Regions from separate parts of the Pseudomonas sp. FG36 genome, predicted to be linked through region 1. Evidence: predicted binding sites of a transcription regulator. Region 1 holds the regulator's gene; the other holds the start of a gene.
The links. The regulator FliA, encoded in region 1, starts transcription of late flagellar genes. The targets are predictions, from matches to a motif close to CTAAAGTTTNNNNNNNNNNNGCCGNTAA.

Region 1 (11,433 bases):
AATGCCTCTATGGGTTGGGACTATGCTGGGGGAAACATAACAAATTGGATTTACATAGGTGGGGCCAATCAGAGCGTGACTGCGAGTAAGGATGGCATTTCTCAGGCTATGGTTTTTTCGGGGTTCCAGCTAGGCTTTGGACGAATTAAGGTATATAGAAAGTGGATAGAAGGCGAAACTAATGAAGATATTTATTTTTACCTTAATGCTTACGATGAATGGGGTAATCCTGCCAATCCGCGCATGCGCACAGCCGGTGATATGAACGTGCTGCAACTGGACCCATTAGCTACATGGAAATTTGGGATGATTCAGACTGTGTGAAGGCACACTGACAGGCCCTACGCCAAACGCCCCGACTTGCGGGGCGTTTGTTTTTGTACTGCGTCAACCACTGACCTGCCGGGCACTGGTACCGATCCTGTTCAGCGTCGTAGGTAAAGTCCTTGCGCTCGAATAATGCCTCTCCGCCTGGGTTCGAGGTTCGGTTTGGCGGCACGTACACGGTAATAGAGGCTTCCTCGCGTACCTGGAACTGCTAGTGTCGCGCCGGCAAGGGCAAATGGCCGGAGCCGCTTAAGGAAGACCTGCCGATTCCATCGGACCTGCGGTGAGATGAGTGACAGCTGTCCGCCTTGATGTATTCTGCGCTTGGGAGATCGGGTGCCGCCCGGGTGGCGTATCCTGCTCCTATATTTTGCGACCGTACAACTAGCATTTTTGACAGTAGAATTACCCTTAAGCAGCAACTTAAGCTGTCCGCTCATCGATTATCTATCAAGGAGAGACGGACATGCCTTCTGAAAACGTTACGGCAACTGAATCATCACCTTGGTTGGACCAATTCAGTATTTTTCTGACTTCCCGCAGTGACCGCGTCTATAACAACGGGCGCCAGCAGATAGAAGTGACGGTGCTGATCATACCCGCTGATGGTCAGACAGTAACCGATGCGCAGTATGACTCGCTTGGCCTGGCGTATTTGAACGCTAACGAGGAATGGGTAGCGCTGCCAGGCGTTGTCGATAGCCTGGGGTGGTGCTACCAATCCGATCACGACAACCGCTATGACTATTATCCGTCGGCTTTCGATATGGCAGTCCCCGTTGAACTGCCGTGCGAAACGAGTAGTGGTAAATTGAAGAGATTTTACGTGCACTGCAGTGCTGCCCCGGGGGACGCGTTAACGTTGCGCGGCACCATTGACCAGGCGCCAGGGGTCCGGGTGCAGACAGCTGAGTTGGAGCACAAGTTGCTGGCCGAACCCTCTCCCTGCTACCGCTTTCCAGAGGATTACCATTGGCAGAAAAGAATGCGAGTGGGTGATCGCCTGTTCAACCCTACATGGTACAGGCTTGACCGTTTCGTTTTCGAATATGCCTTGCGCCCAAAGTACGTTGATTTTTCGCATGCCGACTTTGCCTCGTCAGCAGTAACGGGGTGCAACCTCATCCGCTGGGGGAACGGTCAACCCAATCAGCATCTGGCAACTGTCGTCGGTGTCGCATTTCCGCAGTCGGCAGCCATTGCTTACGATCCTGTGATCGAACCTGGTACTGAATTGGCGGAGCGTCTTGTCAAGCATGTTTTGACACCCAACGATCATCAGATCGTTGTCGTTGCTCAAGGAGTCCGTGGTGATTCCCGCGCAGAGGGAAATGTTCCTCAGGGGCGGCCGCTGGAGATTGATGCGTATGATCGGTATGGCGCAGTGCACCGTCTAGCGATTGATTTCGAATCAGCCGAAGAGCGCGTGAATCTCCAGATCAAGCATCGATTGCCAGCGGAAATTAGTAACATCACTTTTTTCAAGGTGGCGGGCCGTGGTTCAATATTCGATAATGACAGTTGCCTGCTTTATGGAAATAGTCTCCAGCAAACCTATATAAAGGTCTTGCTAAAAGCGGAAGATAGTGAAGGGAGGGGTGTGCCGATTCCTCGGAAGGTATTGGATGCTGTAACGCTGGTGGACTACGACACCGGCGAATCGCTGTCCGAGTACTTTACGGTCAGTCAAAGTCGGAGTGCTGTCGACATACATTTTGAGTTCTACCCATACCAACCCACGCCCTCAGACACACTGCCAAAAGAGCCGGGCGCTTCGGTTGTCACTTTTTATATCAAAGTGTCCACTGCTTCCCCGGGTTCACGTGTTGCGGCAAAATTGATCATCGGCGGTAAGGTTTATGATACTCGGGATGCTTCGTTGCCTGCGGGTGAGGGCGTGACATCAAGGGGGCGGTCCAATAACTCTGCCACTGTCTACGCGATGTCTCGAAACTATTCTTATACCAGCGAAGACTTCGAGCTCAGGCGTCATGATATATCTGAAGGCATTGCAAATGGGGTCAGGGATCTTGATCTCTATGACTTGCGATTGAAGTCGGACACGGGCCATAGGTTGGCTTTTGTTGTTCTCACAAAAGCCTCGTTGGGTTGGGATTATGCTGGGGGGAACATAACAAATTGGATTTACGCAGGCGGGGTCAATAAGAGAGTGAATGCGTATAAGGATCGCATTTATCAGACTATGGATTTCACGGGGTATCAGATAGGCTTTGGGCGGATAAAGGTGGATAGAAAGTGGGTAGAGGGCGAAAAGGATGAAATTCATTTTTCCTTTGATTCTTACGACGAATGGGGTAACTCTGCCTCTTGGCGCATGCGCACAGCCGGTGATATGAACGTGCTGCAACTATACTGATCAGCGACATAGAAAGTTTGGTTGATTGCTGTCCTGTGTATTCCAGATGCGTCAGTGTCGCGCTGGCAATGGCATGCGGCCGAGCCGTTGAAGGAAGACCTGTCGATTCCGCCGGTCCTGACAGCTGTCCGCCTTGGCGCATTCTGCGCCTGGGCGGACAAAGTTGGAAGGCTTCTTGCAGAGCCACGCCCAAGCGCCCCTTGGGCGTCAAAGTTTTGCTTGAAGAGGAATCGCGGTGGATCGCACTCAGTTAATCAGCAGCGCCCGTAACAACCTGGCCGGTCTCGGCCGGGGCAACCTCGGCGTGCCGCTGCTCCTGCTGGTGATGCTGGCAATGATGATGTTGCCGATCCCGCCGTTCCTGCTCGACGTGTTCTTCACCTTCAACATCGCCCTGTCGATCGTGGTCCTGCTGGTCTGCGTCTACGCCTTGCGTCCGCTGGATTTCGCCGCGTTCCCGACGATTCTGCTGGTGGCGACGCTGCTGCGCCTGGCGCTCAACGTTGCCTCCACTCGTGTGGTCATGCTCCACGGTCAGGAAGGCCACGGCGCCGCGGGTAAGGTGATCCAGGCCTTCGGTGAGGTGGTGATCGGCGGCAACTACGTCGTCGGCGCGGTGGTGTTCGCCATCCTCATGATCATCAACTTCGTGGTGGTCACCAAGGGCGCCGGGCGTATCTCCGAGGTGAGCGCGCGCTTCACCCTCGACGCCATGCCCGGCAAGCAGATGGCCATCGACGCTGACCTCAACGCCGGTCTGATCGATCAGGTTCAGGCCAAGGCGCGCCGTGCCGAGGTCGCCCAGGAGGCCGAGTTCTACGGCTCCATGGACGGTGCCAGCAAGTTCGTCCGCGGTGACGCCATCGCCGGCCTGCTGATCCTGTTCATCAACCTCATCGGCGGCATGCTCATCGGCATGTTGCAGCATGACATGACCTTCGCCGACGCCGGCAAGGTCTACGCCCTGTTGACCATCGGTGACGGTTTGGTGGCGCAGTTGCCATCGCTGTTGCTGTCCACCGCCGCCGCGATCATGGTCACTCGTGCCTCGGGTTCCGAGGACATGGGCAAGCTGATCAATCGGCAGATGTTCGATTCGCCCAAGGCCCTGGCGGTCTCTGCCGGGCTGATGATCGTCATGGGGCTGGTGCCGGGCATGCCGCACGTCGCCTTCCTCAGCCTCGGCGCCCTGGCCGCCGGTGGCGCCTACCTGGTGTGGAAGAAGCAGCAGAAGACCAAGATCGTCGCCCAGCAGGAGGCCCAGCGTCAGCAGGACCTGCTGCCATCGCCGCAACGCGCCATCGAAACCAAGGAGCTGGGTTGGGACGACGTCACCCCCATCGACATGATCGGCCTGGAAGTCGGCTACCGCCTGATTCCGCTGGTTGACCGCAACCAGGGCGGCCAGTTGCTGGCGCGGATCAAGGGCGTGCGCAAGAAGCTTTCCCAGGACCTGGGCTTCCTCATGCCCACCGTGCACATTCGCGACAACCTCGACCTGCAGCCCAGCGCCTATCGCCTGACGCTGATGGGCGTGATCCTGGCCGAGGCCGAGATCTACCCCGACCGGGAGCTGGCGATCAACCCGGGTCAGGTGTTCGGTGCTCTCAACGGCATCGCCTCGCGAGATCCGGCGTTTGGTCTGGAGGCGGTGTGGATCGATGTCGGCCAGCGCGCTCAGGCGCAGTCGCTGGGCTACACCGTGGTCGACGCCAGCACCGTGGTCGCCACCCACCTCAACCAGATCCTGCAGAAGCACTGCCACGAGCTGATCGGGCACGAGGAGGTGGTGCAACTGCTGCAGGTGCTGGCCAAGGTCTCGCCGAAACTGGCCGAAGAGGTGGTGCCGGGTGTCATTTCCTTGTCGGGCCTGCTCAAGGTCCTGCAGGCGCTGCTTGCCGAACAGGTGCCGGTGCGTGACATCCGCAGCATTGCCGAAGCCATCGCCAACAACGCGGCGAAGAGTCAAGATACCGCCGCGCTGGTGGCGCTGGTGCGCGTCGGATTGTCCCGCGCCATCGTGCAAAGCATTGTCGGCGTTGAGTCCGAGCTGCCTGTGATCACCTTGGAGCCAAGGTTGGAACAGATCTTGCTCAATAGTCTGCAAAGGGCCGGGCAGGGTCAGGAAGATGGTGTTCTTCTTGAGCCGAGCATGGCCGAAAAGCTTCAGCGTTCGTTGATCGAGGCAGCCCAGCGCCAGGAAATGCAGGGCCAGCCGGCCATCCTTCTGGTAGCCGGCCCGATCCGCGCCATGCTGTCGCGCTTCGGTCGCCTGGCTGTACCGAATTTGCATGTTTTGGCGTATCAGGAAATACCTGACAACAAGCAAGTCACCATCGTTGCCACCGTGGGCCCCAACGGCTGAGGTAGTGGGTTATGCAAGTTAAGCGTTTTTTTGCCGCCGATATGCGTCAGGCCATGAAGCTGGTCCGTGATGAGCTCGGCTCCGATGCCGCCATCATTGGCAACCGGCGCATTGCCGGCGGTGTCGAGCTGACGGCTGCGCTGGACTACAAGCTGTCCGCCCTGGCCCCGCGCGTGCCCAACGCAGAGCTCGAAGACGAGCTGCGCAAGACCCAGTCGCGCATCGTTACCGCCCAGGCCGAACTGACCGGGCGTGGCGATGCCGTCGAAGGCGGCAACCGGCAATTGTTCGCCGGGCAGCCGCTGACCGCCTCGGAGCCGCTGATCGAGCAGCATGTCGATGAGCCCGCGGCGGTTGCCGCGCCGGCGTCGGCACCGGTTGATCCACGCCTGTTCGATGCCATGCGTTTCGAGCTGACCGGCTTGCGCGAGCTGCTCGAAGTCCAGCTCGGTTCGCTCGCCTGGAGCCAGCTGCAAGGCAGCAAGCCGCAACAGGCCAACCTCTGGCGCCGGCTGCAGCGCCTCGGCCTTTCCGGTGGCCTGGCCCGCGAGCTGCTCGACCTCACCGCCGGCATCGAAGAACCACGCCATGCCTGGCGCATGGTCCTGGCGCATCTGGCGCGGATGATCGACGTGCCCGAGATCGAACCGATCGAGGAGGGCGGGGTGATCGCCATGGTCGGCCCCGCCGGCATGGGCAAGACCACCACGCTGGCCAAGCTGGCCGCGCGCTACGTGCTCAAGTACGGCGCGAACAACCTGGCGCTGGTGAGCATGGACAGCTTCCGCATCGGCGCCCAGGAACAGCTCAAGACGCTGGGCCGCATCCTCAATGTGCCGGTCACCTACGTCGACCCGGGCGAGTCGCTGGCCCAGGCCCTGGAGCCGCTGCTGCGCAAACGCGTGGTGCTGATCGACACCGCCGGCCTGCAGGCCAGCGACCCGGCGCTGCGCATGCAGCTCGAGACCCTGGCCGGGCGCGGCATCGCCGCGAAGAATTACCTGGTGCTGGCGACCACCAGCCAGAAGCAGGTGCTCACCGCCGCCTACCACAGCTACAAGCGCTGCGGCCTGGCCGGGTGCATCCTGACCAAACTCGACGAAACGGCCTGCCTCGGCGAAGTGCTGAGCCTGGCCATCAGTCATGAATTGCCGGTGGCCTATCTGACCGATGGGCCGCGCATTCCCGACGACCTGCAGCTACCGCGCAAGCACCAGTTGGTAAGCCGCGCCGTCAGTGTGCAATTGCAGGAAGAGCCCAGCGACGAGGCCATGGCCGACATGTTCGCTGATCTGTACCACAGCCCTGGCAAGCGCGCGGGTTGAGGGTGAATACTGTGCAAAGTACCTACATCATGGGGTTGCCCGGCCGGACCGTGGCCTTGAATGTTCAGCCCCTCATGTGGCCTGGGTCCAAGCGAGACAAGGTAAAGAACAGACATGGGTAGCATGCATCCCGTACAGGTGATCGCCGTGACCGGTGGCAAAGGTGGCGTCGGCAAGACTAACGTTTCAGTGAACCTGTCCCTGGCGCTGGCCGAGCTCGGCCGCCGGGTGATGTTGCTGGACGCCGACCTGGGCCTGGCCAATGTCGACGTTCTGCTGGGGCTCACGCCCAAGCGCACCCTCGCCGATGTGATCGAAGGCCGCTGCGAGCTGCGCGATGTGCTGTTGCAAGGCCCGGGTGGTGTGCGCATCGTTCCGGCGGCCTCTGGCACGCAGAGCATGGTGCACCTGGCGCCCGCGCAACACGCCGGCCTGATCCAGGCCTTCAGCGATATCGGCGACAACCTCGATGTGCTGGTGATCGACACGGCTGCGGGTATCGGTGACTCGGTGGTCAGCTTCGTCCGCGCCGCCCAGGAAGTGCTGCTGGTGGTGTGCGACGAGCCGACCTCGATCACCGACGCCTACGCGCTGATCAAGCTGCTCAACCGCGATTACGGGATGAATCGATTCCGTGTGCTGGCCAACATGGCCCAGAGCCCGCAGGAAGGCCGCAACCTTTTCGCCAAGTTGACCAAGGTCACGGACCGCTTCCTCGACGTCGCCCTACAATACGTCGGTGCCGTGCCTTACGACGAATGCGTGCGCAAGGCCGTGCAGAAGCAGCGGGCGGTCTATGAGGCCTTCCCTCGGTCCAAGTGTGCGCTGGCGTTCAAGGCCATCGCGCAGAAGGTCGACAGCTGGCCGCTGCCTGCCAACCCGCGCGGGCACCTGGAATTCTTTGTCGAGCGCCTGGTGCAGCCCACCAGTGCAGGGCCGGTGCTATGAACGCGAGCGGTTTCAAGATGTACAGCAAGGCCGCCAAGGATGCGCAGTACGAGCTGATCGAGCGCTACGCGCCGTTGGTCAAGCGTATCGCCTACCACCTGCTGGCACGCCTGCCGGCCAACGTCCAGGTCGAGGATCTGATCCAGGCCGGGATGATCGGCTTGCTGGAAGTGGCCAACAAATACGATGCCAGCAAGGGTGCCAGTTTCGAAACCTACGCCGGTATCCGTATTCGCGGCGCCATGCTCGACGAGGTGCGCAAGGGGGATTGGGCGCCACGCTCGGTGCACCGCAACACGCGCATGGTCAGTGACGCGATCCGCTGTGTCGAAGCAAAGACTGGCCGCGACGCTAAAGATCACGAGGTTGCTGCCGAACTCCAATTGAGTCTCGATGATTACTACGGGATTTTGAATGACACCTTGGGCAGCCGCCTGTTCAGTTTCGACGACCTGCTGCAGGACGGCGAACATGAAGGGCTGCACGAGGACGGTGCCAGCGGCCAGCTGGAGCCAGCGCGTGACCTGGAAGACGAGCGCTTCCAGGCTGCGCTGGCCGATGCGATCGCCAACCTGCCGGAGCGCGAGCGCCTGGTCCTGGCGCTGTACTACGACGAAGAGCTGAACCTCAAGGAAATCGGTGAGGTGCTGGGGGTCAGCGAATCGCGTGTCAGCCAGTTGCACAGCCAGTGCGCCGCGCGTTTGCGCAGCCGCCTTGGGGAGTGGCGGGCACGTTGAACCCGGGTTCAGTGCAGTCGTTTTTTTGTAGTGCCGAATTGATTGAGCGCGCGCTCGGCGCCGAGCGCGTTAAAGACTGCTTGGAGGTCTAATTGAACAAAGACATGAAAATCCTCATCGTTGACGACTTTTCGACGATGCGGCGGATCATCAAGAACCTGTTGCGTGACCTGGGGTTCACCAACGTCAAGGAAGCTGATGACGGCAACACGGCACTGCCGATGCTCACCAGCGAGCATTTTGATTTCCTGGTGACCGACTGGAACATGCCGGGCATGACCGGTATCGACCTGCTGCGCGCCGTTCGCGCCGACGAGCGCCTCAAGCACCTGCCGGTACTGATGGTCACCGCGGAAGCCAAGCGCGAGCAGATCATCGAAGCTGCCCAGGCCGGCGTGAACGGCTATGTGGTCAAGCCTTTCACCGCCCTGGCGCTGAAAGAAAAGATCGAAAAGATCTTCGAACGCGTCAACGGCTGAGTCACGTCTGGGGGGCGCAATGGAGTCAACCAACAACTCTTTGGGTGAGTTCGAATCAACCCTGAAGAAGCATGCCCAGGAGCTGGTCGAGAGCCTCGAGCGCGGCCGGTTCGGTGAGGCGGTGCAGCTGATCCACCAACTGAACCAGACCCGCGACCGCGGGCTGTATCAGGAAGTCGGCAAGCTCACCCGCGAACTGCACAGTGCAATCGTCAACTTCCAGATCGACCCGGCCATGCCGCAGGCCGAGGAAGTGTCGCAGATTACCGATGCCGCCGAGCGCCTCTCCTACGTGGTCCGCCTCACCGAAGGTGCGGCCAACCGCACCATGGACCTGGCGGAGGCGTGCACCCCGGTGCTCAACGACCTTGCTACCGAGGCCCAGAGCCTGTCCGCCGACTGGCAGCGCTTCATGCGCCGCGAGGTGGCGGCGCCGGAGTTCCGTGAGCTGGTCAAGCGTGTGGACAGTTTCCTGACGCACAGCGCCGAAGGTAATCAGAAGGTCGCAGGCCATATCAACGATATCGTCCTGGCCCAGGATTATCAGGATCTCACCGGCCAGGTGATCAAACGGGTGACCACGCTGGTCACCGAAGTCGAAAGCAATCTGCTCAAGCTCGTGCTGATGGCAAGCCAGGTCGACCGCTTTGCCGGTATCGAACATGACCACCAGCAGTTGCGTGCTGAAAAAGATCAAGAAAAACATCCGACTCGGGGTGAAGGTCCGCAGATTCATGCCGATAAGCGTGAAGACGTCGTGTCCAGCCAGGACGATGTCGACGATCTGTTGTCCAGCCTGGGTTTTTAAGGAGCACGTTTAATGAGCTTCGGCGCCGATGAAGAAATCCTTCAGGATTTCCTGGTAGAAGCCGGCGAAATCCTCGAGCAACTGTCCGAGCAATTGGTCGAGCTGGAAAGCCGGCCTGATGATGCGGATCTGCTCAACGCGATTTTCCGCGGTTTCCACACTGTAAAAGGGGGCGCCGGCTTCCTTCAGCTCAATGAGTTGGTGGAGTGCTGCCACATTGCCGAGAACGTGTTCGACATCCTGCGCAAAGGTGAGCGCCGGGTCGACGCGGAGCTGATGGACGTGGTGCTCGAAGCACTCGACACGGTCAACAGCATGTTCGGCCAGGTACGTGAGCGCACCGACGTCACGCCGGCCACCCGCGAGCTGCTGGCGGCGCTGTCGCGCCTGGCCGAGCCCGCTGGCGCCGAAGAGCCGGCACCGGTAGAGGTGGCCGTTGTCGCCGAAGCGCCGGCTGCCGAGCCCGACATCACCGACACCGAGTTCGAGCAACTGCTCGACTCGCTCGATGCAGTCAAGGCCGAAGCCGAGGTTCACGAGCAACTGCAGGGTGAACAGGTCAGCGCGGGTGGTGACGAGATTACCGACGCCGAATTCGAGTCGTTGCTCGACCAGCTGCACGGCAAAGGCCAGTTTTCGCCCGATACCGCTGCCAGTGAGCCAGCGGCCGCTGCCCCTGCCAGTGATGAGATCACCGACGACGAGTTCGAGTCGCTGCTCGATCAGTTGCACGGCAAGGGCACCTTCGCCGTCGACGCATTGCCTGGCGTTGCTGCGCCTGCAGCCAGCGCGGCACCAGCGGCGACTGACGAGAGCATCACCGAACACGAATTCGAGGCGCTGCTCGACCAGTTGCACGGCAAGGGCAAGTTCTCTGGCGAGGCGGTTGTTGCCGAAGCACCAACCGCCGCTGTTGCCGCACCTGTCGCGGCCAAGGCCGAAGCCAAGCCGGTTGCCAAGCCTGCGCCGGCGCCTGCTCCCGCGCCAGCCGCTGCCAAGCCTGCCGCTCCGGCCCGGGCGCCAGCACCGGCCGCCGACAAGCATGGCGCCAGCGAGGCGGAGACTACCGTGCGGGTCGACACCGCGCGCCTGGACGAGATCATGAACATGGTCGGCGAGCTGGTGCTGGTGCGTAACCGCCTGGTGCGCCTGGGGCTTAACAGCGGTGACGAGGCCATGTCCAAGGCCGTGTCCAACCTCGATGTGGTCACCGCCGACCTGCAGACCGCGGTCATGAAGACGCGCATGCAGCCGATCAAGAAGGTCTTCGGGCGTTTCCCGCGCCTGGTTCGCGACCTGGCCCGCCAGCTCAAGAAAGAGATCAACCTGGAACTGGTCGGCGAAGAAACCGACCTGGACAAGAACCTGGTCGAGGCCCTGGCCGACCCGTTGGTGCACTTGGTGCGCAACGCCGTCGACCATGGCGTCGAGATGCCCGACGAGCGTGAGGCCTCCGGCAAGTCGCGCATGGGTCGGGTGGTACTGTCCGCCGAGCAGGAAGGTGACCACATCCTGCTGTCGATTTCCGACGACGGCAAGGGCATGGACCCGAGCATCCTGCGCGCCAAGGCCGTGGAAAAGGGCCTGATGGACAAGGACGCGGCCGACCGCCTGAGCGAGTCGGACTGCTACAACCTGATCTTCGCCCCGGGCTTCTCGACCAAGACCGAGATCTCCGATGTGTCCGGCCGCGGTGTCGGTATGGACGTGGTGAAGACCAAGATTTCCCAGCTCAACGGCTCGATCAACATCTTCTCGGCCAAGGGCCAGGGCTCGAAGATCGTCATCAAGGTACCGCTGACCCTGGCGATCATGCCGACGCTGATGGTGATGCTGGCCAACCAGGCGTTCGCCTTCCCGCTGGTCAACGTCAACGAGATCTTCCACCTCGACCTGTCGCGCACCAACGTGGTCGACGGCCAGGAAGTGGTGATCGTGCGCGACAAGGCGCTGCCGCTGTTCTACCTCAAGCGCTGGCTGGTCCAGGACCACGAGCACGAGGAGCAGCACGAAGGTCATGTGGTGATCCTGTCGGTCGGCACCCAGCGCATCGGTTTCGTGGTCGAC
Region 2 (11,433 bases), on a different contig from region 1:
GCAAGTGGAGGCCGCCTGAGCATCGGCAAGGCCGAGCACGTCGCTCGGCTTTCCGATACAATGCGTCACCGTGCCGACGACCCAGTCGGAAAGTTCAGCCGAGGTGCTTCATGGATATCATCGATACAATCAAAGAGCAGATCGCCAACAACACCATTCTGCTTTACATGAAAGGTTCGCCGAATGCCCCGCAGTGCGGTTTCTCGGCCAAGGCTTCGCAAGCCGTGATGGGGTGTGGCGAGAAGTTCGCTTATGTCGACATCCTGCAGAACCCGGAAATCCGCGCCAACCTGCCCAAGTACGCCAATTGGCCTACCTTCCCGCAACTGTGGGTGGCGGGTGAACTGGTCGGCGGCAGCGACATCATGATCGAGATGTTCGAAAATGGTGAACTGCAGACCCTGATCAAGGATGCGGCCGCCAAGGCCAAGGCTTCCGAAGCCTGATTCCGGCGTTCCTCGCCAGGATGCAAAAGCCCCGCAATAGCGGGGCTTTTTGTTGGCGTCGTTCGAGCAGTTACTCTTCGCCCATCTGCGACTGCAGGTAGTTCTCGATAGTGATCTTGTCGATCAGGCCCAGTTGAGTCTCCAGCCAATCGATGTGCTCTTCCTGGTCCTCGAGGATGTCCTCGAGCACGTCGCGCGAACCGAAGTCGCCAGCGGTTTCACAATGGGCGATGGCGGCTTTCAGGTCGGCGTGGGCCTTTTTCTCGAGCTTCAGATCGCAGTCGAGCATCTCCTTGGTGTGCTCGCCGATCATGAGCTTGCCCAGGTCCTGGACGTTGGGAATGCCTTCGAGGAAGAGGATGCGCTTGATCAGCTTGTCAGCATCCTTCATCGCCTGGATGGACTCTTTGTACTCGAGTTTGCCGATTTTGTTCAGGCCCCAATCTTCGTACATGCGCGCATGCAGGAAGTACTGGTTGATTGCGACCAGCTCGTTTCCGAGGACCTTGTTGAGATGCTGGATGACGCTTACGTCGCCTTTCATGATGGGGTCTGCCCTGTAGAAGTTGAGCCAATGCAAACAAGTTTGAGCCCCGCAACTATCTATGTCAAACCTAAGTTATTGAATAATAAGTGAAAATTAATCGGAATAAGAATGTTTGTGAACCGCGTTCGAGCGCTAACTTATTGAATTACGGGCATAAAAAAACCGGACACTGGGTCCGGTTCTTCGAATTTGGGGAAATTACGCCGCGTTGAATTCAACGGGGTAGGGCAGGACGGCCTGCTGGCTCAGTTGCAGCTCGGTGAGGGTTTCGCGTACCACCTGCTTGGCGAGGCAGGCGCACTTGCCGCACTGGCTGGCCACATTGGTGGCGGCTCGCACTTCCTTGTAGCTGCAGCATCCTTCGTAGATCGCATCGCGGATCTGTCCGTCGGTGACACCGACACAAAGACACACATACATAAAGGCTGACCATCGCGGGTTGAGTCGATGCGTTGGAGAGTAATGGTAATGAGAATGCTTGTCAAAACACTTTGTGTAAGGTGCGTTCCAGAGCGACCGGCGGTTGAGATTCGGCCTGTCACGCAAAGCTGTGTATGATGGTCGGCCTTTGCTGGATCCGGGGGACGCGTTCCGCCCGGGCAAGGTTTTTCACCCCTCATCAGGAGAGATCGAATGAGCGTACTCGTTGGCAAACAAGCCCCGGACTTCACCGTTCCAGCCGTGCTGGGCAACGGCGAGATCGTTGACAGCTTCAACCTGGCCTCGGCCATCAAGGGCAAGTACGGCCTGGTGTTCTTCTACCCACTGGACTTCACCTTCGTCTGCCCGTCCGAGCTGATCGCCCTGGACAACCGCATCCCTGACTTCCAGGCGCGTAACGTTGAAGTGATCGGCGTGTCGATCGACTCGCACTTCACCCACAACGCCTGGCGCAACACCCCGGTCAACAATGGCGGCATCGGCCAGGTCAAGTACACCCTGGCAGCCGACATGACCCACGAAATCTGCAAGGCCTACGACGTCGAGTCCGAAGGCGGCGTGGCCTTCCGTGGCGCCTTCCTGATCGACACCAACGGTGTTGTCCGCTCGCAGATCGTCAACGACCTGCCGCTGGGCCGCAACATGGACGAGCTGCTGCGCCTGGTCGACGCCCTGCAATTCCACGAAGAGCACGGCGAAGTCTGCCCGGCCAACTGGAAGAAAGGCGACAAGGGCATGAACGCTTCGCCGGAAGGCGTCGCGGCTTACCTGAGCGAGAACGCTGGCAAGCTGTAATTTGCCAAGCGCATAAAAAAACCGGCCCTGGTGGCCGGTTTTTTTATGCTTCAAGCTGCAAGCGTGCGATCAGTCGTTGAAATCGCGCCAGCCGCCCATCTCTTTCCAGCGATTGACGATGCCGCAGAACAGCTCGGCAGTCTTCTCGGTGTCGTAACGTGCCGAATGCGCTTCACGGCCGTCGAAGTCGATGTCCGCGCTCTGGCAGGCTCGGGCCAGCACTGTCTGGCCGTAGGCGAGGCCAGCGAGGGTGGCGGTGTCGAAGCTGGAGAACGGGTGGAACGGGTTGCGCTTGATATCGTTGCGCGCAACGGCAGCGTTGAGGAAACCCAGGTCGAAGCTGCTGTTATGCCCCACCAGGATCGCCCGCTTGCAGCCATTGGCCTTCAGCGCCTTGCGCACGCCGCGGAAAATATCGGTCAGTGCACTTTCCTCGCTCACCGCCATGCGCAGCGGGTGATCGAGCTTGATGCCGGTGAACTCCAGCGCGGCGGCCTCGATATTGGCCCCTTCGAACGGTTCGACCCGATGGAAGTAGGTGTGCTCGGGGAACAGGAAGCCCTTTTCATCCATGCCGATGGTGACGGCGGCAATCTCCAGCAGCGCGTCGGTGGCGCTGTTGAAACCACCGGTCTCGACATCCACCACCACAGGCAGGTAGCCGCGGAAACGCTCGGCCATGGGATGGCGCGAGCCACTGCTGACCTGGCTGTCCTGGTCGTCTTCGTAAAGATCTTCGCTCACGCGTGGTCCTCCTGCAGGCGCCAGCGCAGTGTTTCACCAGCGCGCAGGGGAATGACGGTGGTGTCACCGAAGGGCAGGCTGTCCGGCGCTGTCCATTGCTCACGCACCAGGGTGATGGTGTCGGTATTGCGCGGCAGGCCGTAGAAATCAGGGCCATGCTTGCTGGCGAAGCCTTCGAGCTTGTCCAGTGCGTTGCGCTGCTCGAACGCCTCGGCATACAACTCGATGGCGGCGTAGGCGGTATAGCAGCCGGCGCAGCCGCAGGCGGCTTCCTTGGCATGCTTGGCGTGAGGCGCCGAGTCGGTACCGAGGAAGAATTTCGGGTTGCCGCTGGTCGCGGCATCCAGCAACGCTACCTGGTGGGTGTTGCGCTTGAGGATCGGCAGGCAATAGAAATGCGGGCGGATACCGCCAACCAGCATGTGGTTGCGGTTGTACAGCAGGTGCTGGGCAGTGATGGTGGCACCGACGTTGGCCGGCGCCTCGGTGACGAACTGCGCGGCGTCGCTGGTGGTGATGTGCTCGAACACCACTTTCAGGGTCGGGAAACGCTCGACCAGGCGGCGCATGTGCTCGTCGATGAAACGCTTCTCGCGGTCGAACACGTCGATTTCACTGCGCGTGACCTCACCGTGCACCAGCAGGGGCATGCCGGTTTCGGCCAGTGCCTCGATTGCCGGGAAGATGTTGTCGATGCTGGTCACGCCCGAATCGGAGTTGGTGGTGGCGCCGGCCGGGTACAGCTTGGCGGCGTACACGATCCCGCTGGCCTTGGCGGCGCGGATGTCTTCCGGGCTGGTGCGGTCGGTAAGATACAGCACCATCAGTGGCTCGAAACGGCTGCCGGCGGGGCGTGCGGCAAGGATGCGGGCGCGGTAGGCATCGGCCTCGACGGCGTTGCGCACCGGCGGAACCAGGTTGGGCATGATGATGGCGCGGGCGAAGGTACGCGCCACGTCACCGACGGTGTGAGGCAGGACGGCACCATCGCGCAGATGGATGTGCCAGTCGTCGGGGCGCAGGAGGGTCAGGCGATCGGACATTGGAGATTCCAGGCGGGTCGAACTCAGAAGCCAATGCTACCGGAAAACCCCTGTTCGAGCACGGCTATCAAGTTTTCCGACAGGCGTCCGATAGCATTCAGGTAAGCCGTCAGAATCAGTGGAGCCGACCGTGCGCCAGCGTTACCTAGCCCTGTTCACCCTTGTCGCCAGCCTGCCGGCCGGGGCCATGACCTTCCAGACCCGCGTGGAGAACGTCGCCTGGAAAGTCGAGGGTGACCAGTTCGAATGTCGCCTGATCCAGCCGATCGACGGTTTCGGCAGCGGCGAGTTCGTGCGCCGTGCCGGCGAACAACCGACCTTCCAGCTGCGCTCCGACAGCAACGTCCTCGGCGCAGGGTCAGCCACCTTGCTGGCCGCCGCAGCCCCCTGGCAGCCAGGGCGGGGCGATATCAACCTCGGTGCGGTGCACATGGCCCGCACTGGTGTGTTGTTCACCTCCAGTCAAGGCCAGGCCAGCCGCCTGATCAATGGCCTGCTCGATGGCCGCAGCACGGTGGTGCGCAACTATCGGGGCGAGGGTGGCCGGCCGATGCAAGTGCAGGTGATGCCAGTCAGCTTCGCCAAGGCCTACAGCGACTACCAGCTGTGCGCCGCCAAGCTGCTGCCGATGAACTATGACCAGATCCGCCAGACCCAGGTTGGTTTCCCCGGAGGCGGGATCGAACTGGACAGCTCGGCGCGTGCGCGCCTGGATGTGCTGCTGGACTATTTGAAGGCCGATCCGACGGTCAATCACATCGAGCTCAACGGCCACTCCGACAACAGCGGCAACCGCCTGACCAACCGCGACACCTCGCGCCGACGGGCGTTGGCGGTGGCCGACTACCTCAAGGCCCATGGCGTGCCGGAAGAGCAGATCACCGTGCGCTTCCACGGCGAACGCTATCCGCTGGCCAAGAACAACTCTGCCGCCAACCGGGCGCGCAACCGCCGGGTGAACATCCAGCTCGAGCGCGTGACACCGGTCGAGAAACCGCTGGAGAAACCGGCGCCACCGGCGGCCCCGGCGCCCGCGGCTACCGCACCTGCGCCCGCGACGCCTGCGGCCGCTTCCGCCCAGCCCGCTCCAGCGAAATCCTGAGTGCGACAGCGGGTCGCGCTCTCGACAATTCCTGTCGCTTTGTCGTCACAAGCTGTCGCCCCATTGTAAATTTTTCGGCAAGGCCGGTAGAATCATCGGCTTTCCGTACAACCCCGTGGAGTGATGGCATGGCGGACGTAAAAAAGGTCGTATTGGCGTATTCCGGCGGCCTTGATACTTCGGTGATTCTCAAGTGGCTGCAGGACACCTACAACTGTGAAGTGGTGACCTTCACCGCTGACCTCGGCCAGGGCGAGGAGGTCGAGCCGGCCCGCGCCAAGGCCCAGGCGATGGGCGTGAAAGAAATCTACATCGATGACCTGCGCGAAGAGTTCGTGCGTGATTTCGTCTTCCCGATGTTCCGCGCCAACACCGTCTACGAAGGCGAGTACCTGCTGGGTACTTCCATCGCCCGCCCGCTGATCGCCAAGCGCCTGATCGAGATCGCCAACGAAACCGGCGCCGACGCCATTTCCCACGGTGCCACCGGCAAGGGCAACGACCAGGTACGTTTCGAGCTGGGCGCCTACGCGCTCAAGCCTGGCGTCAAGGTCATCGCGCCATGGCGTGAGTGGGACCTGCTGTCCCGCGAGAAGCTGATGGATTACGCCGAGAAGCACGGCATCCCGATCGAGCGTCACGGCAAGAAGAAGTCGCCGTATTCGATGGACGCCAACCTGCTGCACATCTCCTACGAAGGCGGTGTCCTGGAAGATACCTGGACCGAGCACGAGGAAGACATGTGGAAATGGAGCGTCTCCCCGGAGAACGCCCCGGACCAGGCCACCTACATCGAGCTGACCTACCGCAACGGTGACATCGTCGCCATCGACGGCGTCGAGAAGACCCCGGCCACCGTGCTGGCCGACCTCAACCGCATTGGCGGCGCCAACGGCATCGGTCGCCTGGACATCGTCGAGAACCGCTATGTCGGCATGAAGTCGCGCGGTTGCTACGAGACCCCGGGCGGTACCATCATGCTCAAGGCTCACCGCGCCATCGAGTCGATCACCCTGGACCGCGAAGTCGCTCACCTGAAGGATGAGCTGATGCCCAAGTACGCCAGCCTGATCTACACCGGCTACTGGTGGAGCCCGGAGCGTCTGATGCTGCAGCAGATGATCGATGCCTCGCAGCTCAACGTGAATGGCGTTGTCCGCCTGAAGCTGTACAAGGGCAATGTCACTGTCGTGGGCCGCAAGTCGGACGATTCGCTGTTCGATGCCAACATCGCGACCTTCGAGGAAGACGGCGGGGCTTACAACCAGGCCGATGCCGCAGGCTTCATCAAGCTCAATGCATTGCGTATGCGTATCGCGGCCAACAAAGGCCGTTCGCTGCTGTAAGCTGCCTCGAGCGTAAGAAGAAACCCGGCCTAGGCCGGGTTTTTTCATGCCTGGGTTTCTGCCTGGGTGGTGGACGGGCTCTCGTCATCCTGCATGGGCGCGGCTGAGAGATGGATGCAGGTGCGCGTATCCAGGTTGTATAGCACCCAGCGTCGTTGTCGCCCGTGGGGGCGGTCGATCATTCGCAGTACATGGTTTTCGATGATCTTCTGACTGTCGGCTCCGGAAATGGCGATGATCATCGCGCCTTTGCTCCCTGCGGCAGATGTGTGTACAGGCTTGCGGGCGCTGTTGGCCTCCCTGTCCGGTGCAAACAGCGAGCGAGTGTTGAAGTTCAGGGTGAGAAAGAACAGTACGGTAAGGAAGAACGGGAAGCCCACCAGGAACCAGGTGTACAGGGTCTGGCTGTCTTCGCTGAGGAACGGGAGTGATGCCAGGGCAGACGCTTCGATTACGCCGGCAAAGACAGCGATAAGGGTCAATGGACTGATGGGGTCGCGGTTCATGCTGAGGGCCTGGTGATGCTTTGCCCATCTGTAGCGTGTTTTCCCCAGCGTATTAAGCGTGCCTTGTTTCCCTCTCTGGCCACGTCGTAGCTCTAACGCCTGCCTTTATCCAGTATGTACAGTCGAATTTTCCTGCATGGAGTGTGACTCAATGACACTTGGATCCAATTATGCCGGCTGTTACTTTCTGATTCGTTGCGACGAACCTACATCTATTACATTTTGTGAAAGTGGCAGTGCGTAGGAAGAATCTCCATTAATTGTAGGCCGCTTCTTTCGGTGAATTTACCAGGGAAACCGCTGCATAAATAATCGTTATGCTCGGGTGTGGTGGTCTATCGAACTAAAAATAACGTATCAATGGGAATCGCATGAATAAAGTGCTGATCGTGGATGATCACCCGGTCATTCGCCTGGCCGTACGCATGCTGATGGAGCGGCATGGCTACGAAGTGGTGGCGGAGAGTGACAATGGTGTGGATGCCCTGCAACTGACGCGGGAATATCTGCCGGATATTGTCATTCTGGATATCGGGATCCCCAAACTGGATGGGCTTGAAGTGATTGCGCGGATGACGCTGGCGAGCCCGGCGAGCAAGGTACTGGTACTGACTTCCCAGGCCCCTGGGCACTTCTCGATGCGCTGCATGCAAGCGGGGGCGGCAGGTTATGTCTGCAAGCAACAGGAGTTGACCGAGCTGCTCAGTGCCATCAAGGCCGTGCTGTCCGGCTACAGCTATTTCCCCAATCAGGCATTGCACAAGGGGCGCTCGGGCACGGGAGGCGCCACGGAAATGGAGATGGTCGAGCGGCTTTCCGGCCGGGAGATGATGGTGCTGCAGCAACTGGCACGGGGCAAGAGCAACAAGGAGATCGCCGACAGCATGTTCCTCAGCAACAAGACGGTCAGTACCTACAAGACTCGCCTGCTCCTCAAGTTGAATGCCCGCTCGTTGGTGGACCTGATCGAACTCGCCCAGCGCCATGGGCTGGCCTGAACCCTATTGAAAAGCCTCCGTTCAGGAGGCTTTTGCATGTCTGCGCTACAGATCGTAGTCGAAGTCGGCCAGTTGCTTCTGCAGGCGTCGCTCCTCGAGCATGTTGTCGATGGTGCGGCGCTTGCTCAGGTTGGTCTTGGCCGGTTCGGCCTGCGGCTCCACGTCGTCGTCCGTACTTTGGAAGTCGTCGTCGTTCGCCAGGTCTTCTTTATCGGTGCTCATGCGTTACTCCAAGCCAAAGGGCCATTGGCCGTCCTTATAACGGGAATCGCAGAGCGGGTAAAAAAGATTTTTTCAATCGCCTTGTGCTGTTGTCAGCTATTGCTTCAATCGTCCGAGGTCTTGAGCTTGTATTCGCACAGGTCCTCGATTCGGCAGCTCCCACAGCGGGGTTTTCGGGCCTGGCAGACATAGCGGCCATGCAGGATCAGCCAGTGGTGGGCATCGAGCAGATAGTCCTTTGGCACGAACTTGAGCAGTTTCTTTTCGACTTCCAGAACGGTCTTGCCCGGCGCTATACCCGTGCGGTTGCTGACCCGGAAGATATGCGTATCGACGGCCATGGCAAGTTGGCGAAAGGCGGTATTGAGCACTACGTTGGCGGTCTTGCGGCCAACGCCGGGCAGGGCTTCCAGCGCTTCGCGGCTCTGCGGGACTTCACCACCGTGCAGTTCGACCAGCAGGCGACAGGTCTCGATGACATTCCTGGCCTTGCTGTTGTACAGCCCGATGGTCTTGATGTACTCGCTCAGGCCTTCGACGCCCAGGGCGTGGATGGCCTGCGGCGTGTTGGCGACCGGGAACAGGCGCGCGGTGGCCTTGTTGACGCCGACGTCCGTCGCCTGGGCCGAGAGGATCACCGCGATCAGCAGTTCGAAGGGGGTGGAGTAGGCCAGTTCTGTCTTGGGTTCGGGGTTGTCTTCATGCAGCCTGCGAAAAATCTCCAGGCGTTTGGCGGCATTCATGGGGTCAACGGCTTCCTTGACGGCGTGGTGAGGTGGTCGATGGGCGCAGGTGATTGTACAACCCCAGCAGCAGGCCGAGCAGTATCAAGGCGCCGGGGGCGAGCGTGGCAATGTGCAGGCCGAGATCGTCGGCGAGCACTTGTCGACAGATACCTAGGGCAAGGCTGGCCACCAAGAGTCCACCCAGGCCGCGGCACAGTTGGCGGTAGCGGTGAGTCTGTGGCAGCAACTGTTCGCAGGCCAGGCAGGGCAGCGCCAGCAACAGGGGGTAGAGGGCAAGTTCCTCGGCCAGGGGCAGGGCCCATGCCCGCAGCCCCAGGTACAGGCAGGCTACCAAGGTGGCGGCCAATAAAGCGCTCGCCCACGGGCTGGCGCCCTGGGCAAGGTGGCGACGCAGTGGTGCCATCAGCGCCTGATGCAGGCCTGTCAGCAGGCAAGCGCAAAGGCTGATGGCGATAGCCTGGACAATGGTCCGGGTCGCGCCGAGCAACGGTGCCAGGCTGATCATCACTAACCAGAACCTGCTCATGGGCGCGCCTCGCCGAGCAGTCCTTGGCGGTGATCGTCGAAGTAGCGCAGCGCATCCTGGATCGCCTCAATGACTGCCCGAGAAGTTACCGTCGCCCCGGCCAGTTGATCGAACGCGCCCTGGTCACGCTTGATCGCCCAGGCCTGCTCGGGTGTACCTTGCTGTGCCCGGCCGATGAACTGGTCGAGCCAGTGACGCGCCGGGTCTGCCAGTTGGTCGCCCAGGCCTGGGCTTTCCTGTTGCTCGAGTACACGCATGCCCACCAGGCGGCCCTGGGTGTCGATGGCGATGACCATTTCGATGGCGCCGCCATAGCCCTGGAACCTGTTATGCAACAGGATGGCGGTAGGGCTGCCCGCCAGCGTGGCACGGTAACCGGCGAGCAGGCGGCTATGGCGCAGGTTGGTATCTGCCAGGGCCAAGGGGGTCTGCAAGGGCCGGTTGTCGAAGCTGCCCGGCGGCAGCACCGCCAGCCACTGCCGTTCCTGCCACTGGCGCGAAGCCTGTGCAATCGGTTCGGCCGTGAAGCGTTGCCAGGCCAGCGTCGTGGCAACGGCCAACAATGCCAGCAGCAGAAGGCATGCGGCGCTGCGCCAGCGGACATTCATGGGCAGGCCTGCTGGCGGCGTTCCGCCCAGCGATCCAGGGACGGTGCGGCAAGGTTCATCAGCAGGATCGCGAATGCCGTGCCGTCGGCGAAGCTGCCCCATGTGCGGATCAGGTAGATCAGCAAGCCGGCGCCGGCACCGAACAGCAGACGAGCCAACGGCTGCCTGCAACCTGATACTGGCTCGGTAGCGATGAAAAACGCGGCCAGCATGGTCGAGCCCGACAGCAAATGCAGCAATGGTGAGCCATTGGAGTCGGAGCCGGAGCCATTCCAACCCAGCAGGCTGAACAGGAACAAGGCGCCGAGCAGGCCGACGGGTGCATGCCAGCCGAAGACCTTGCGTTGCATCAGGAACAACCCACCGAGCAGGAAGGCGAGGTTGACCCATTCGCTGGCGCGCCCTCCGAGGTGGCCGAAGGCCGAATGGCTGGCAAACAGCTCGTCGATGGTCAGGCTGCGGTTGTGGCGCAGTACGTCGAGCACCGTGGGGCTGGCCCAGGCATCGATGCGATCTCCGGTACCCAGGCTCAGGTTCAGGCTGTCCAGCAATCCGGGTGCTTGGCCGGGCCAGTGGTTCATCTGCAGGGGGAAGCTCAGCAGTACGAACACATAGCCCACCATGGCCGGGTTGAACAGGTTGCGTCCCACGCCCCCGAAGGCCTGTTTGCCCAGGCCAATGGCGACACAGGCTGCAATTGCCGGCAACCACCAGGGTGCCTGGATGGGCAGGGCCGCGGCCAGCAGGACGGCGGTGACCAGCGCGCTGCCATCGCCCAGGGCCGAGGCCACCGGCAGCTTGCGCCAGCTCAGCAGCAAGGCCTCGGTGGCCAGCGCCGCGCAACTGCTCAGTAGCAGGTTGATCAGCACGCCCCAGCCATGCAGCCAGAACAGCGCCAGCAGCCCAGGGGTGCAGGCCAGCAGCACCAGTTGCATGGCGCTGCGCAGGCGCGGATCAGGTAGCGGCATGGGTCTGTAGTGCCTCGAGGTAGCGCCGGGCGGCGTTTTGCGGGGCCGGCAGCAAGACGCCGATGTGTAGAGTCAGGTTCATTGGGCGAACAGTCCGTTGAGTCCCGAAAATGCCATGGCCATCACCCCGGCACCGATCAGTTGGATAGGCAGGCCGCGTAATGCCGTGGGTACCTCGGCTTGGCGGCTGCGCATGTCCAGGTCCGCATAAAGCATCAGCGCGAGCCAGAAGCCCAAAGCGGCAACAAGTGGCCACGCCAGCAGGCGCCAGCCGTACATGTCGTCATCGGACAGCTGCACCAGCAAGCCTAGCACCACGACATTTGCGCTCAGCAGACCCGGCAGGCCTTGTGTAGGCCAGTCTGGGCGCAGGCGCTGAAGCAGGTTCGGCAGCG

Region 2: the regulator FliA is predicted to act here: its motif matches at 4,083-4,110, upstream of ACODS9_RS12065 (flagellar protein MotY).

Annotation. Positions count from the first base shown of each region.
Region 1 covers NZ_JBMDJQ010000014.1:96,605-108,037, forward strand. Annotated here, with positions in the region: gene ACODS9_RS13390 (hypothetical protein) at 1-324, shown strand, start outside; partial or broken gene ACODS9_RS13395 (IS5/IS1182 family transposase) at 368-538, opposite strand; gene ACODS9_RS13400 (hypothetical protein) at 794-2,704, shown strand; gene flhA (flagellar biosynthesis protein FlhA) at 2,940-5,069, shown strand; gene flhF (flagellar biosynthesis GTPase FlhF) at 5,081-6,394, shown strand; gene fleN (flagellar synthesis regulator FleN) at 6,509-7,342, shown strand; gene fliA (RNA polymerase sigma factor FliA) at 7,339-8,079, shown strand; gene ACODS9_RS13425 (chemotaxis response regulator CheY) at 8,184-8,558, shown strand; gene ACODS9_RS13430 (protein phosphatase CheZ) at 8,578-9,366, shown strand; gene ACODS9_RS13435 (chemotaxis protein CheA) at 9,379-11,433, shown strand, end outside.
Region 2 covers NZ_JBMDJQ010000012.1:121,700-133,132, forward strand. Annotated here, with positions in the region: gene ACODS9_RS12030 (molybdopterin oxidoreductase family protein) at 1-19, shown strand, start outside; gene grxD (Grx4 family monothiol glutaredoxin) at 111-446, shown strand; gene bfr (bacterioferritin) at 517-990, opposite strand; gene ACODS9_RS12045 (bacterioferritin-associated ferredoxin) at 1,192-1,413, opposite strand; gene ACODS9_RS12050 (peroxiredoxin) at 1,627-2,229, shown strand; gene rnt (ribonuclease T) at 2,299-2,910, opposite strand; gene pyrC (dihydroorotase) at 2,970-4,016, opposite strand; gene ACODS9_RS12065 (flagellar protein MotY) at 4,147-5,118, shown strand; gene ACODS9_RS12070 (argininosuccinate synthase) at 5,247-6,464, shown strand; gene ACODS9_RS12075 (hypothetical protein) at 6,509-6,970, opposite strand; gene ACODS9_RS12080 (response regulator transcription factor) at 7,342-7,968, shown strand; gene ACODS9_RS12085 (PA3496 family putative envelope integrity protein) at 8,014-8,190, opposite strand; gene nth (endonuclease III) at 8,295-8,933, opposite strand; gene ACODS9_RS12095 (Rnf-Nqr domain containing protein) at 8,938-9,462, opposite strand; gene ACODS9_RS12100 (RnfABCDGE type electron transport complex subunit G) at 9,459-10,070, opposite strand; gene ACODS9_RS12105 (RnfABCDGE type electron transport complex subunit D) at 10,067-11,038, opposite strand; gene ACODS9_RS12110 (Rnf-Nqr domain containing protein) at 11,117-11,433, opposite strand, start outside.